DNA from 2 places in the Spartinivicinus marinus genome. Region 1 is predicted to be linked to the other one. Evidence: predicted binding sites of a transcription regulator. Region 1 holds the regulator's gene; the other holds the start of a gene.
The links. The regulator FNR, encoded in region 1, switches genes on or off when oxygen is low (the NO sensors DNR and NnrR bind a similar motif). The targets are predictions, from matches to a motif close to TTGATNTANATCAA.
Positions count from the first base shown of each region.

Region 2: OQE68_RS06520 (OmpW family outer membrane protein) is a predicted target of FNR. The motif match lies at 3,521-3,534, and genes of this name have one in related genera.

Region 1 is NZ_JAPJZK010000001.1:6,349,887-6,358,075, reverse strand. It holds gene OQE68_RS27940 (Yip1 family protein) at 1-171, opposite strand, end outside; gene OQE68_RS27935 (DUF547 domain-containing protein) at 645-1,469, shown strand; gene ttcA (tRNA 2-thiocytidine(32) synthetase TtcA) at 1,540-2,460, opposite strand; gene OQE68_RS27925 (TraR/DksA family transcriptional regulator) at 2,675-3,004, shown strand; gene OQE68_RS27920 (hypothetical protein) at 3,139-3,636, opposite strand; gene OQE68_RS27915 (adenine phosphoribosyltransferase) at 4,055-4,597, opposite strand; gene fnr (fumarate/nitrate reduction transcriptional regulator Fnr) at 4,650-5,402, opposite strand; gene hemN (oxygen-independent coproporphyrinogen III oxidase) at 5,509-6,897, opposite strand; gene OQE68_RS27900 (sulfite exporter TauE/SafE family protein) at 6,968-7,672, opposite strand; gene ccoS (cbb3-type cytochrome oxidase assembly protein CcoS) at 7,669-7,902, opposite strand; gene OQE68_RS27890 (heavy metal translocating P-type ATPase) at 7,902-8,189, opposite strand, start outside.
Region 2 is NZ_JAPJZK010000001.1:1,399,715-1,407,903, forward strand. It holds gene OQE68_RS06500 (SpoIIAA family protein) at 1-330, shown strand, start outside; gene OQE68_RS06505 (ISAs1 family transposase) at 434-1,558, shown strand; gene OQE68_RS06510 (class I SAM-dependent methyltransferase) at 1,857-2,477, shown strand; gene OQE68_RS06515 (hypothetical protein) at 2,938-3,345, opposite strand; gene OQE68_RS06520 (OmpW family outer membrane protein) at 3,613-4,278, shown strand; gene OQE68_RS06525 (SDR family oxidoreductase) at 4,385-5,257, opposite strand; gene OQE68_RS06530 (ATP-binding response regulator) at 5,649-7,205, shown strand; gene OQE68_RS06535 (hypothetical protein) at 7,211-7,582, opposite strand; gene OQE68_RS06540 (RtcB family protein) at 7,841-8,189, opposite strand, start outside.

The DNA of each region.
Region 1 (8,189 bases):
GACTGACCAACCCACTTGAGTGAAGCCAATATACCCGCAAATAGCAGGGATCGCTGCAAGTAATAGAACATGAGTTAAATAAATTTTACTAACGGAATTGGATTCATTACGGATGAGTTGCCATTCTTGTTGAGGGGTGGTAAATAGACCCCAAATGTGATTTAACAGCACTGTGTTACCTCCTTGGCTTTTTTAGTATCAATCAAAGTAGGCATTAGTCAGTTAGAAGATGTCCTACTTGTTGACTCTCGAAAGCAGCTTACGGAAAACAAAAAATTTGTTTCGCCGCATTTAGATTACTCTGAAAACTTAAGGGAGTAGTGTAAATGGCTGCTTTGCGTACCTGTTATTGTTAGTTTATGGCTTGTTTTTTATGAGTTTTTATTTCTTTAATTAGTTTGTGTTAAATCCAGTTAACAGGCTCAGTATAAATAAATCAGCTTATTGGGTCACTTGGTTTGTTATAGTTTTCAGTGCTTACAAAGCGTTTTTTAAACATTATTAACCTTTTTCCTTATTTATATGACTAATAGTTATGAATAAAACATATCTTTAGTGTGAAAATGAAAGAGTTATCACTTCGTACCTTTCTTTTACTAATGTAAAGAAGGCTGAATTTATTGGGAGGTTGATAAGTGATTGCAATGAAACGTAAATTATGGTGTTTGTTATGGGGCTGGGCTGTATTGATCGCTTATCTGCCTACTCTTTCTGTTGCTGCACCAAAAGCCAATTTATGGCATTTTTGGCAAGCCAGTAATGAACAGAGCAGCCACCAGATTAACCACCAACCATGGCAGCAGTTGTTAAAGCAGTATTTGGTGGTTAAGCCAGAGGGCCATTTGTTTAATTACAAGAAAGTGAGTGCTACCGATACACAGAAGCTGGCTCGCTATATCGAGCAGTTGAGCCATATTGATCCGCGCCAATATAAAAAACAAGAGCAGTTTGCTTATTGGGTTAATTTATATAATGCGTTAACTGTACAATTGGTGTTGAATAGCTATCCTGTCAGTTCCATTAAAAAACTGGGTAAAGGTTTCTTTAGTTTTGGCCCTTGGGATGATGAAATTATTCGTATTGCTGGTCAGGCAATTACTTTGAATGATATTGAACACCGTATTCTCAGGCCTATTTGGCAAGATCAACGGATTCACTATGTGGTTAATTGTGCCAGTTTGGGATGTCCTGATTTAGCTACTCAAGCGTTAACAGCCGCTAATCAAGAGCAAATATTAGAAGCTGCCGCCAAACGGTTTATTAATCAGGCTAAAGGCGTTTCGCTCTCGAAACAAGGACTTGCGTTATCAAAAATATACGACTGGTATCAAGTTGATTTTGGTGATAACGAACCAGCTTTAATAAAGCACTTACAACAATATGCTCAGCCAGTTTTGCGTAAACAATTAGCGCAGTTTCAAGGAAATATCAGCTATCAATATGATTGGAATTTAAATGAAGTGAAGTAAAAAGAGGTGACATGGTCGGCTGGTTAAGCATTTTGCTACCAGCCTGGACAATTGGTTGCTCGCAAGTCAGCTACAGGGAAATAAGTTTCACCATTGATGGCTGTTCTTCTGTATCGGTGTTTTCATCAGTAGCTGCTTGGTAGTCTAAGCTGGGTGGATCAAAGGCCTGATCTCCATCAGGAAATGGTTGGTCTTGTGTCGTTAGTGATTGAAAGTCAAATAGGCTTGTGTCTACCATATGCGATGGGACGATATTTTGCGTCGCGCGAAACATACTTTCAATACGCCCAGGGAATTGACGATCCCATTGGTTTAGCAGGGCTTTCATCTGTTTTCGTTGCAGGTTTTCCTGAGAGCCACACAGGTTGCAAGGAATAATAGGAAAATTCTTCAAGCCTGCGTATTTTATAATATCTTTTTCACGGCTATAGGCCAGTGGGCGAATAACCATATGTTGACCATCGTCAGAAACCAGCTTGGCTGGCATAGCTTTCATTTTGCCGCCATAAAACATATTTAATAACAGGGTTTCGATGATATCGTCACGATGATGGCCCAAGGCAATTTTAGTGGCGCCCAGCTTTTTTGCGGTGCTGTATAAGATACCCCGTCTCAGTCTTGAGCATAAAGCACAAGTCGTTTTTCCTTCGGGTATTTTGTCTTTGACAATACTGTAAGTGTCTTCTTCAACAATTAAGTAGTCAATATTTAATGAGTTTAAATAGTTAGGTAGTACTTCCTCAGGAAAGCCTGGCTGCTTCTGGTCAAGGTTTACCGCCACAATAGAAAAGCTGATTGGGGCATGTTGCTGTAGATTTAGCAAGATATCCAGCAGGGTATAACTGTCTTTACCACCTGACAAGCAACACATGATTTTGTCACCATCTTCGATCATATTGAAGTCGGCGATAGCTCGGCCTACTTCGCGACGTAAGCGCTTTTGTAGCTTGTTAAGGGTGAGTTTGTCAGATTTTGGCTTTTGCATAGACATCGTTACTGCTAAGTAAAGGCAACCAGATAATGGGGGGCTGATTATACCTGAGCCTGCTGTTAATGAGAACAAAGTATGTGAGTAAGGGGAGGGCAAGCAAACTTTTTGTCTGTATTGCTTGCCCAAACAATAGGAACGTTAGAAAACGCTATAGTTAGATAGAGTAAATCAATAACAATTGTTAATAACGAATGTGAAAGTGGTGAGGCACTGCATGACATTATATGAAGACATAAAACGTCAACTACAGGCTAAACAGATGGAGTTGGAACAGCGATTGTCTCGATTGAAGCGTGATGCAGTAAAGCCCACCAGCCGAGACTGGTCAGAGCAGGCACAAGAGCGTGAAAATGATGAGGTGGTTGATGCACTAGGTAATGAGACTTTGTCAGAACTGATCAAGGTCCAGCGTGCATTGACACGTATTGATAATGAAGAGTATTTGTTTTGTAGTCATTGTGGGCAGGAGATTGCACCTGCTCGATTAAAGGTGATGCCTTATACGGACTTATGTATTCAATGTGCGGAGCAGTTGTCAGGTTAAGCAAAGCGGTAATATAACAACATCTACTTTTGCTTAGAGAGTTAAGTAGTAAGCAAATACATATAAATCAAAACAACAGACTCTATTGTTAGCCTGTTGCAATATTTAACATAAGCAAGTGCTATATTGAACTATCAGGCGGCTTGAGGTCTACCCAGAATATATTGATGGTAATTATGGATAAAGTCGTCTAGTGAGGCCTGGGGTTTACCATGGTAATAACGGCGCCAGCATTTTCCCAATAGCCCTAAATTGGCAGGATCACCTTTAGTCGGAAAATTCGGGACACGCTGGTAAACCATCCAAGCAATAGCTGTTGCATAACTGAGATTAGTAGCTAATTCTTGGTGGGGATTTTCCAAAAATTCATGTTGGCTAGCTAATCCCCTGACCTGACTTGCCAGTTCTGGTAGTTGAACCAAATATTTATCCCATATATTTCTATGCATCAGGGGAGTAATGCAATAAATGCCATAGGAGTGGTGTTTTTTAGGGCGTAGGTAGAAGCCAAGCCCACTTTCCTGAGCAGCTGTCCCCATTAGCAAGTTTTCTGCTAAGCAATGCTTGATTTGCAATTGCTTTAAAGTGGGTTGAACGACATAATGTCTTAGCTCTTCTGCACAAATGCCCATTATTCAACTCTCATTTTCCCTACGTTTATTGTTTTTAATGCATTTTTTTGACCAGTATGGGCCTTTACTGCTATTGGCATTCCTTTTATTCGTTGCAAAAAAATGACTTATCTTGAATACAATCCTATTTTATGGTTAGTGTAGACTGAAATACGCAACTTAACGGCTTGCTTTACTTGGAAAAAGTTAAAAAGTATTTAGTAAGGAAAATGCTGTGAAGTATGGAGTTAGCAGTAGTGGAAAAAGCACTTTTGCTTGTTAACCTGTCCGATGTTTGTTGAGTAAGATGAAAAAGATAGTTGGGAAGTGATCAAATAGCTGACAGTGTTGTCATTTAAATGACGGTGAAACTAGCGGGTTTATTCTTAGATGACTGGCGCACCCTTTGAGGGGTGCGATCAGAAGTAGTTAACACTGACTAATCTTTAGCAAAGGCACAAAGTGTATAAACGGGAATATCTGAGTCTTGAAGCTTTTGGCTACCACCTAAATCTGGCAAGTCAATAATAGCCGCTGCTTCATAAATACTACCCCCTAACTGTCGGGTTAAAGTTGCTGCAGCAAGTAAAGTGCCTCCTGTGGCAATCAAGTCATCCACGAGTAGGATGCTTGCACCACTTTCAAAGGCATCATGTTGTATTTCTAGTACTGCTTTTCCGTATTCGATGTCATATTCTTCTGCAATGGTTTTCGCCGGTAGTTTGCCTTGTTTTCGAAATAACACTAGTGGTTTATTCAACTCATAGGAAATGACTGAGCCAAGTAAAAAACCTCGGGCTTCCATGGCGCCAATATGGGTAAAGTCGGCATCTACATAACGTTGAATGAAGCTATCAACTACCATGCGTTGGGCTTTTGGTGATTTAAATAAGGGCGTAATATCACGAAACATTACACCAGGGCTGGGCCAGTCAGGAACATTACGAATTAATGACTTTATATAATATTCGTCAAATATCATTATTAGTTTTCCAAATAATGGTTTATCGATGCTCTCCCCAGCTAGGGAAGGGCTAGCCTGTTAATGAGTCGTTGGCTTGGTTAACAGGTTTGCCTCCAGCTAAAGAGCAAATAGTCATGGAATCTTTGATCAGGACTTCCTTGCCATTCGCGTCGATTAAGCCATTTTTTTGGAAGCGCGTGAAGACACGGCTAACCGTTTCTACCGCAAGTCCCAAATAATTACCCATCTCATTGCGAGACATGGGGAGTCTGAAAGCCTGAGAAGAAAAGCCACGGCGACGGAAGCGGGCAGCTAAATTTAAGAGAAAGGTTGCAATACGTTCATCGGCATTTTTCTTACTGAGCAACAACATCATTTGCTGATCTTCGCGAATTTCTTTGCTCATGATTTGCATTAATTTACGACGGAGCTCGGGCAGGGTACTGGCAAGTTCATCCAGTCGTTCGAAGGGGATTTCACAAACCATAGTGGTTTCTACCGCTTGGGCTGATACGGGGTAATGCTCGTCATCAATACCACTTAACCCAACTAATTCACTTGGCAGTTGGAAGCCAGTAATTTGTTCAACACCATCATCAGTGGTGGTGTAGGTTTTTAAGGCACCCGAACGAACGGCATAGATAGAGCTGAATGTGTCACCTTGGAAAAATAGGTGCTCGCCTTTGCGTAATGGTTTGCCTCGTTTAATGATGCTGTCTAGCGTATCAATATCTTCTACTTTTAAGGCAATAGGCAGACAAAGGGTGCTTAGAATGCAATCTTTGCAAGCGACTTGGTTGATAGGTTTTACTTTGGCAATCATTGTTACGCTGAGGCCTCGAACGCAAAAATTGTTAATTTAGGCTAACGGGTACATTGTGATTATTGTAGGGGGTGACCCAGTTAGCAACAAGCGAAAGTTTTTAGTATTAAATAACTTTAGAAAATAAATTCTCTGATGATTGTTTGCTTGCTAGATATCGATCAAACACCATACAGATATTTCTGGCTAACAGCCTTCCATTATTGGTGATGATTAACTTGCTATCAGTTAGGGTGATGAGCTTATCTTCAACCATTGGCATGAGTTGCATAATTTCTTTCTGGAAATAAACGTGCCAGTTTATACCGAAAGGTTGGCAATACTTGGCTAAATCTACCTGAAAGTGACAGATTAGCTGTTGAATAATACCTCGTCTAAGTAAATCATCCTGATTTAATTGAATACCACGTTTAATGGGTAGCTGATTATTTTCGATTGACTGAATATAGTCATCAAGTGCAGTGTGGTTTTGGCAATAAATATCATTAATCTGGCTAATTGAAGAGACGCCAAACCCAATTAAGTCACAATGGCCATGGGTGGTATAGCCTTGGAAATTACGATGTAATTCGCCTTTTGCTTGAGCGGTAGCCAGTTTGTCATCAGGTAAAGCAAAGTGATCCATGCCAATATAGTGGTAGCCAGCTGCCTGTAGCCGATCAATACTGTGTTGTAAAATACTGAGCTTTTCTGGAGCAGAAGGTAAGTCGCTGGCTTTAATCCTTCTTTGAGGCTTAAACCGATGGGGTAAATGAGCGTAATTGAAAATAGATAGCCGGTCGGGTGAGAGCGCAATGACTTTATCAAGGGTTTCTAAAAAACTGGCAGTGGTTTGAAAAGGTAATCCATAAATTAAATCCACATTAATGGATTTAAATAATAATGCCCTGGCTGCTTCAAAAATAGCTTCTGTTTCAGCTTCTGATTGAACGCGATTAACCGCTTTTTGTACAACTGGATTAAAATCCTGAATACCTAAGCTAATACGATTAAACCCCAAGGAGCGTAATAATCCCATGGTTGGCCAGTCAGCTTCTCGTGGGTCTATTTCAATTGAATAGTCTCCGTCAATATCATCCACCAATTGAAAGTGCTGCTCCAGCAGCGTAAACAATTGGGTAGTTTGCTCATGGGTCAAAAAGGTAGGGGTACCACCTCCCCAGTGTAGTTGTTCAACCACAGGCTTACAGTCTAACTGTTGAGAGACAAGCTGGATTTCTTTTTCCAATACCGTTAGATAAGGCAGGGCTTTTTGCCGATTTTTGGTAATTATTTTATTGCAGCCACAGTAATAACAAACACTAGCGCAAAACGGGATGTGTACATAAAGTGACAGCGGTGTTTGCTGCTGTTTGAGTTTTGTTAAAGCTTGTTGATAGTGGTCAGGCTCAAACGATTCTGAAAACTCAACGGCAGTAGGGTATGAGGTATAACGTGGGCCTTGCTGATTATATCGTTCGATAAGCGAGGACTGCCACTTCAAAGGTCCTAACATAAACTTGGCCTGTCACTGTTGATACAGATTAACAGTGTAAAGCGGTGGTCTGGAAAAGAATTGACATGGGTCAATGATGATGAGCATGATTCTCATGGTTTGGCATTAACAGCGCTTGGTGAGGGCCAGGAATCGTCCATATACCGAAACCAATCATAATGATCGCTGCCACTGTGCGGGTGAGGTGGTGGGCAACAAATTGCTTTAGCGTATCAGCGAAAAAGCCAGTGGCTAATACCGTAGGCAGTGTTCCTAAACCAAATCCCAGCATCAGCAGTCCGCCATCAAGTGTATTGCCACTGGCAGCAGACCAGGTTAGGGCGCTGTAAATAAGCCCACAAGGCAGCCAGCCCCATAAAATGCCTAAACAAAAGCCTTGTTTACTGTTAGTTGCGGGTAAAAAAGGTTTGGTTAATGGTTGAATATAGCGCCACAGATGCTGTCCCGCTTTTTCTAGCCACGTCAGTGCTTTCCACCAGTTAGCGATATAGCAGGCCATTAAAATCAATAAAATGCCAGCTAACCAGCGGAGCCCTTGGTTTGCTGCAGGCCCCAGCTGCTGAATTGACCAGCCTAAACTGCCTACTAACATGCCTGCTAGGGTATAGCTGGTAATGCGGCCGGTATTATAACTGAGTAGTACAGGTAGTTTTTTTTGCTCAGGCAAGTGAAGGCTGATTGCTGCCATGATTCCACCACACATCCCCAAGCAGTGAGCACCACCCAGTAAGCCCAATAAAAAAGCACTGATTAGTTGACTTAGTTCAATGCTCATTGTGGTTTATCAGTATCAGGAACAGATGAGTTTTGTTTATCAGTAGGTGCTGACTGGTTTTTCGTTTGTTTTTGAGGAGATGGTTTGGATTCATCATCAAATAAAATACTGTGAGCGGGACTTTCTAAATCATCAAATTGGCCACTATCCACCGCCCAGAAAAAAATCCACACCCCAATAGCAACAAAAATCAGGGCAATGGGAATTAGTAGGTAAATTGACTCCATCATCAGACGCCTGTGGTATTTTGGTGGGGTTGCTGACTATTCCATGTGAACTTAGCTGTTGTATCAGGCTGAGCTTGATTGACTTGCTGGGCATTCAGTCTAAGCGCATTCAGTACCACAACTAGAGAGCTGCTGGTCATTCCAATAGCAGCCGCCCAGGGGGGAATCATGCCTAGTGCTGCCAAGGGCAGTGCTACCACATTATAAGTTAGCGACCAGATTAAATTACCCCGAATAATTTGCCGGGTTTTTTGTGCTTTAGTTAAGGCAGTCAGTAATGTGGCAAGTTT
Region 2 (8,189 bases), 5.0 Mb from region 1:
CTGGTTGGAGTAATCGCTAAAGGTAAAGTTACTGGCCACAATTATGACGCCATTTTAATCCCCATTATTGAAGATAAAATAAACAGCCATGGCAAAGTAAGATTGTTGTATCAATTAGGAGAAGAGTTTGAGGGATTTGACCTACAAGCGCTTTGGGATGATGCCAAACTGGGAGTAAAGCATTTTAAGGCATGGGAAAAAGTAGCCATTGTTACTAATTTAAAATGGATTCGTCATGCTGTACAAATGATTGGTTTCTTAATTCCAGGTGAATATAAAATTTTTGAAAATCATCAGTTTAATGAAGCAAAAGCCTGGGTATGTAGCTAATTATCACTTTTCTCAAACGGGCTTTATGTACAGGGCAATTGCATATAAAAATACAACAAAATCAGTATAATAGAATAAAAAGCAACTGATATAGAGTGCAACATTGGTAAAAAATAGTACAGTTTTAGATCATTTTGAACAGTTAGATGATCCTCGAATGGAACGCCGTCGTCGTCATAAGCTCATTGATATTATTACTATTACGATTTGTGCTGCTTTATGCGGGGCAGATGACTGGGTCGCTATTGAGCGATTTGGTAACGCCAAAGAAGCATGGTTTAAGAGCTTTCTAGAGCTACCCAACGGAATACCCTCTCATGATACCTTTGGTCGTTTTTTCTCACGCCTTTGCCCTACATCGTTTCAAAGCTGCTTCATCCAATGGGTTCAGTCAATCACTGATAGCTTACCTGGCAAGTTGGTAGCCATTGATGGTAAAACGCTTAGACGATCATTTACTGAACCTGATAAGAAGAATGCTATTCACTTGGTTAATGCATGGTCAATAGAAAATAAGTTAGTGTTAGGTCAACTTAAGACTGATATAAAATCCAATGAAATTACCGCCATTCCTGAACTATTAGAAGCGATAGCGGTTAAAGGTGCTGTTGTATCAATAGATGCGATGGGGTGTCATAAAGCCATTGCTAAAAAAATTCGTGAAAAAGGGGCTCATTACTTGTTGGCAGTTAAAAATAACCAGCGTCGCTTATATTCTGCTATTCAAGAACAACTGTATTCTAAAAAAGCCAAAGTGTATCAACGTCCAGCTATTGACTTTCATTCTTCAGAAAAAGAACAGCATGGCCGTCATGAGATACGACGCTGCTGGGTTTATCACTCAGTGGCTAAACTACCTATAGCAACAGAGTGGATCGATTTAGCTGCTGTCATTAGGGTTGAGACAGAACGTACCTTGCAAGGCAAAAAATCAAAAGAACAACGCTATTATATTTCTAGCCAGCCCTTATCAGCAAAAGCTGTCAGTGAAATGATTCAACATCATTGGCAAATTGAGAACAGCCTACATTGGAGTTTGGATGTTGCATTTAGGGAAGATGATAGTCGAATTCGTATAGGTCATTCAGCAGAAAACATGTCTAGGATTAGGCAAATAGCCCTTAATATTCTTAAACAAGATGACACTTATAAAATTGGTATAAAAAATAAGAGGCTTTCTGCTGGTTGGGATCATGAGTATTTAATGAAGTTAATTTGCTCCGTGTAAATTTATATGCGATTGCCCTGGCTTTATGTAGTTTAACAAATCAAACAATATAGACTCAAATAGCGAAATAATTAGTTAACTTGTTGTTAATATTCATACTCACTATGAATTATACTCATAAAATAAACCTAGCTATTTGATCACAACATATTTCCATATCTATCAGTTAGACTGCTTAACGACAATAAAAATCACATTGCAATTCTTAACTTTTCATTACTTGCTGCCTGATTCTTGGGAGCTCGTTTTTCTTGTAGTTGTGCCAAATCTTATAACCACTGGATAGGACTATATTAATATGTCTGCAAATCAAGTTAGGGCACCCGCCCCTCTTTTTGCTAGGCGGCTAAGCCCTCATGAAGCCAATGCCCTAAAACTATGTAACCAGTTGCTAAAACCCATTAGCCCATTTAAAAATGGGCTTGAGTTTAGTAATGGTGATGAATGGTTTGGACAAGGTTTAATTCAAAATGGAATAACTGACGATGTAGCAATGTTACGATGGCGTCAACACCCTCCGGTTAGTCGTAATGCTATTTTATACAATGGCCGAATGGCGCCTTTACCCAGTCAGTCCTTTGAATTAACTTGTGCAATTGATGTTCTTCACCATTCTCGCGATCCCAAAGAAACCCTTCGTGATTTATTACGACTCACTAAACAGTATTGTTTGATTAAAGACTATACCTACAGTCATTTACCCAGCTGGTTTTTAGTCGCGCTGGAAGATATGCGTGGTAATCGAAAACTACAAACCAACAGCACCCTACATTATCAGCACAAATGGGAGTGGTTAAAGGTTTTTGATAAGGCTGGCTTTACCCTTGTTGAGCTAAAACATCCTGTAGGCTGTGATGGATGGCCTAAAAGGATATTTACTAAGCGCGTTCAATTCATTGGCTTATGGGAGCGCAAATAAGCCAGATATTGTTTCCTAATACTTTAAAGTAGTTACTAAATAATATAAGGGGCGGCAGTAATGTTTTATGACCGCCTCACAAATAGCCATTGTGTCAGTTACAATTCGAGGTGGTTGTATAAGTTGATTCCTTTCCTATATTTACTTTGAAACACATTAGTAAAATAAGTAGTACATTATTATGCCAACTGCCGAACTTACTGAGCTTCAGCAAACGATTAAAGTTCTCATCAACTAAATATCTACAAAGAAGTAACTCACACAATCGAAACTGACTTATCGACAATTAATCATTTAGCCAAAGAAGGCAATTTAAGAGCAGATGAAACTGAGCAAACCAGCTCATCACTATCTGAGTTAATTAGTGATATTCACGGCATTATCAATCAGTTCCAGATAAGCAATCGCAATAAAGAAACTACTGTCGCCAAATAAGCTAATGCCCTCTGTAAAGAGAATATCATCCGTGCCAGTGAAACTTTAAATAACTACTCTGTCCTGGACCAGCAATCGTTTCAAGCTGAATAAAGTGGCTATGCTTAAGACGCATCATGGTTCGTTTTATCTCAACATCTTCTGCCCCACTGTCAGCAAGAAAGTCAATTAATTGGTAATTAGTGACCGTTCCCTGTTGTTTAATAAAATCTAATGACTTTTCAAAGAAGTTCGCTGGTTTGCTCCCTTTGTTGTCACTGACCACATCAAGCTTCACTGGCCGATCGACCGATTCCTGAGGTTGCTCTGAAAAGGTATTATCGTCTTGCACTCCACGACTTAACTCAGCAATCAATACTTTTAAATCATCAGTCGCTTCTATTGATAAATCCACTGATAAGTCACCAATTTTTCCTGTTATTTTAATTGCCATATAAATCCACTTAGCTTCTCAGTGAAGTACATCAAAAGGTATGTATTATAACATAGCCTTACTGGTAATTTAGATCATCTACTGTTCACCGGGGAAATTCTTGCTTTTTTTCGCTACCGAAAAACTCATACCTAATAAGTAAAACTACCTAATTTCCTTATCTTTTATCTGGCTATTGATATAACTCAATATTGTTACATTGTTCCCTGATTAGTATTCCAGCCAACGCTTTGTTGCTGTAGATAAGGAATAATGAGGTCATTTTTTATGCGTACACCAATTGCTGTATTTGCAACCGCTGCTTTAAGTTTAGCTCTTAGCCAGGCTGCAATGGCTTACCAGGAAGGGGATTTTATTGTTCGAGCCGGTGCAGCAACAGTTGATCCAAATGAGGATAGCAGTAATGTTAAAGCTGGTGGAGCAGATACAGGTTGGACTGCCGGCGTTGATAGTAATACCCAATTAGGCCTAACTGGTACTTATATGATCACTGACCATATTGGTATTGGTTTATTAGCCGCAACACCTTTTGAGCATACCCTGGATTTAAAAAATAGTCCTGATAATGGCTCTTTAGCAGATATAAAACACTTACCCCCTACTTTAACTGTGCAATATTATTTTAATGACACTAAGGCTAACTTACAGCCATATGTGGGTGCAGGGGTAAACTATACCACTTTCTTTGATGAGAAATTTACTAGTAAACATAAGTCACAAGGTTACAACAGTTTAGAACTTGAAGATTCCTGGGGGATAGCCTTTGAAGCAGGAATAGATTATCAATTAACCGATAATCTGCTAGTTAATGCCAGTGTCTGGTATATCGATATTGATACTGAGGCTAATTTCAAAGTTGGGAATACTAAAGCCAAAGTGGATGTTGAGTTAGACCCATGGGTTTATATGGTGGGGCTAGGGTATAAGTTTTAGGGTGTTTGGTCACTAAGGCATGGATGCCTTTTTAGTTCTTGAGGGTCCATGGATGGCCCTTCAAGAACGGTGAACAAATACCCTATTGCTCCATACTCTCCCCCCACTACACATAAAACCCTTTCACTATTTTCGCAATCGCCGGTCGCCAGGCCTTAGCATGAATACCAAACGTATCTCGGATTTTGTTAACCGCTAACCGGGCATTTAAGTGGTGGGGTAAATAATCTAGCTGACCACACTCTTTCACTAACAACTTATCCGATGGTAATTCGTCATAATGAAGTGCGTCATTAAGTAACACTTCAGCAAATTTACTTTCTGCCACAGGCTCTACCCCACCATAATGATAGGTACCAAAAACCTCTGCCTCACAATCCAGCTGATAAAGAATCGCTATAATTACTGCCGCTATATCCGCAGCAGGGGTTGGATTACCCAAGCGGTCAGAGGCTACCCACACTTCTTGATTTTGCTTTAACTGTGACAAGATAGTATGGACCAGATTATATCGTCTAGCGCTCACAACCCAGCCCAAACGTAGAATAATATGATCTGGGCAACGCTCTCTAACCAGCTGCTCCCCCTGCCACAAACTGCCAGCCAAAACCCCTTGAGGATTAGCAGCATCTTTTTCTGTATAAGGCTCTGCCTTAGCACCATCAAAGACCAGATAAGACGATAAATGTATTAATGTAGCTTGGTGCTTTTTACAAATATTTGCCATTTCAGCTACAGCATCGCGATTAATTGCGAAACACTTTGAAGGCTCTGACTCCGCCTTCATCAAATCCCGATAACCTACCGCATTAACAACCATGGTTGGTTGATAACTCTTAACTAGCTCAGCGACTTTTTTGCTGTGAGTAATATCCAAGACATCATGGCTAGGTGCTTTAAAAACGATGCCATGTTCAGTTAATTGTTGACACAGCTCATGACCCACCTGGCCTGAGCCACCAAACACTAATACTTTCATAAATCAACTTAAATTATCCTGAAGCAACTTATTATGGGCTTACCAGTTAATGCTAACCATCACCTATCTGTCAACTATCCAACAGCTGGTGTACTTCACACACCTTCAGCTAGTATGCGGTTCACATTACCCCCAACTGTTTATTACCACTGCCAAACAATTATAACCGCAAAAATAAGACAACAACGATATTCATTGCGCCAACAGCATTAAATGATGCATGGCTATAACCCCTTTGGCTACAGCCTTCGCTAGCACCCCCAAGAGGTTAAAAGTGCACCTATTGACAGAAGATGGCAAACATTTTAGCCGAGAATAGGTTGCAGAGTTCCTCAATCATGAAGCACAATCAAGCTATCTAGCCAAAGAATTATAGGAATGATGGCTTTTTATGATTGCAACTAACCCAGATAGTGTGCATGCAGAGCAAGATATCGCTGAAGATAAAATTTTGTTGGTTGATGATAATCCCACCAACTTACAGCTATTATTACAAACCTTGAATGGCCGGGGCTACAAACTTCTTGTAGCTAAAAACGGTGAAAGCGCACTTAAAATTGCTCAAAAAAACAAACCAGCATTAATTTTACTAGACATCATGATGCCTGGCATTGATGGCTATGAAGTTTGCCGACAACTTAAGGCCAGTGCTGACACCAATGGCATAACCGTTATTTTTCTATCTGCTCTCGATGAAACCAAAGATAAAGTCAAAGGGCTTAATCTAGGTGCAGTTGACTTCATCTCTAAGCCATTTCAACCAGAGGAAGTACTGGCCCGAGTTGCTACTCAACTTAAAATTCACCGACTCGAGCGCGCGCTCTCGGAAAGAAACAAGCAACTAGAAGCTGATAATCAACGCATTCTGGAAGCCATGACGGAAGGGATTTTTGGCCTGGATCAAAAAGGTTGTATCACTTTTGTGAATGCGGCAGCGAACCGGATGACAGGGTTTAGTGAAGATGACTTGATAGGAAAAGAGCTCATCAACATTCTGCTTAAACCAAACGACCCTGAAACTGTGCCTATCTTAAAGACCTTGCAAGATGGTTCAGAGCAGCACATAGAAGAAGATGTGTTCTGGCACCACAATGGTCATCACTTCCCAGTCACATACTCAGTTACACCAATCAATACTGATCACCACCCTTCTGGTGCTGTTGTGGTCTTTAAAGACATTACTGAGCGCAAGCAAAATGAAGAGGCGCTGCAAAAGGCACTGGATGAATTACAAGAGCAAAAAGAACGTCTGACTCATGTTTCCCGGTTAAGCACTATGGGAGAAATGGCCGCTGGATTTGCCCATGAAGTAAACCAACCATTAACTGCCATTTGTAACTATGCCCAGGTATGTAACCGGATGATTCAGCGTGACCCTTTAAATAAGGAGTCACTTTCTGAAGCCCTGGAAAAAATCGGTACCCAAGCCAGGCGGGCAGGCGATATTATCGCGCGCATCCGCAGCTTTGTGAAAAAACCTGCTCACTGCCTTGAGAAAGTCGACTGCAATAAATTAATCAGTGATGTAGTTAAATTAGCAGAAGTAGATGCCCGCAATAACAATATGGAAATTCACCTGGATCTTGCTGATGAATTACCACTCATTGAGGCTGACCCAGTGCAAATACAACAGGTTGCCCTTAATTTGATTCGTAATGGTATGGAAGCAATGGGAGACCGGGAAACCCGTGATATTGGAGTTTGGGTTAAAACAGAGCTTGATAAAAACCATCAGTTTGTCAAAGTATCTGTTATTGACCGTGGCCACGGGCTAACAGAAGACGCTGCTGATAAACTATTTCACCCCTTCTTTACCACAAAAAGCTATGGTATGGGGATTGGCCTTTCCGTTTGTGAGTCGATTATATCGACCCACGGCGGTAAGTTGCGATTTGAAAATAACCCTGAAGGCGGCGCTATTTTTTATTTTACCGTCCCCACAGTTTAAACCTGTTATTTTATGCCTAAGGTACTGGGTTTAACAGGCTTCATTAGCTGGTCTACCTCTACATATTTAATATAATGTAGCTGTTGTAGACTGCTAATGGTGTCTTCAAGCTCAGCCTCATTTGAGGCCGCCACACAAATAATTAACCCTTTCTCTTGAAATGGACGAATAATTTGCAACTGCTGTTGCCCAACCATACCTGCGACATAATCTAATGTTTGCGGGCTTTGGCGATCTTGCAGCGTTTTAAACATAACAATCAACCGAGCAGATGCTTGGCTGGATAGCGTACAATTATGCCCCGCGATAGCTTGCCCCACTGACATTTGAATAGCGATAAATACGAATCCAACTGAAAAGATTATTTTGCGCAACATGGGCTATTTCCTTATAAAGGGCACCTCTAACAATAGAGGCATCTATAAAACAATTGATGCATAAGCAGTCCTGATTATTTCACAAGAAAAAGTGACAGCCAATGCAACAACTATTATCGCCTAACGCCCACCTAACACCTAGATGTATCAATATATTTACAGGTATTGTAAGCAAGATATCTTTTTCCTAAAAAAAGATATTTTATAAGCAGATATCGCTAAAAAGGCTATTTTTCCCAATGAACTATTCTTTTAATACTAGCCTTTAACACACACTACTTGCTTTAAGGTATGGACGATTTCCACTAAATCTTGCTGAGCCTTCATTACCTTCTCAATGGGTTTATAAGCAGCTGGGGTTTCATCAATCACGTCCTTATCTTTACGACACTCAACACCTTTGGTTGCTGCTTCATGCTCTTCCATTGTCACTAGTTTTTTGGCCTTAGTTCGCGACATAACACGCCCTGCGCCATGACTACAGCTATGAAAACTTTCTGGGTTACCCAACCCTCTTACGATGAAGGATTTTGCCCCCATACTGCCAGGAATAATACCAAACTGCCCATCTTTAGCAGAAACAGCACCTTTTCGAGTCACTAGTACA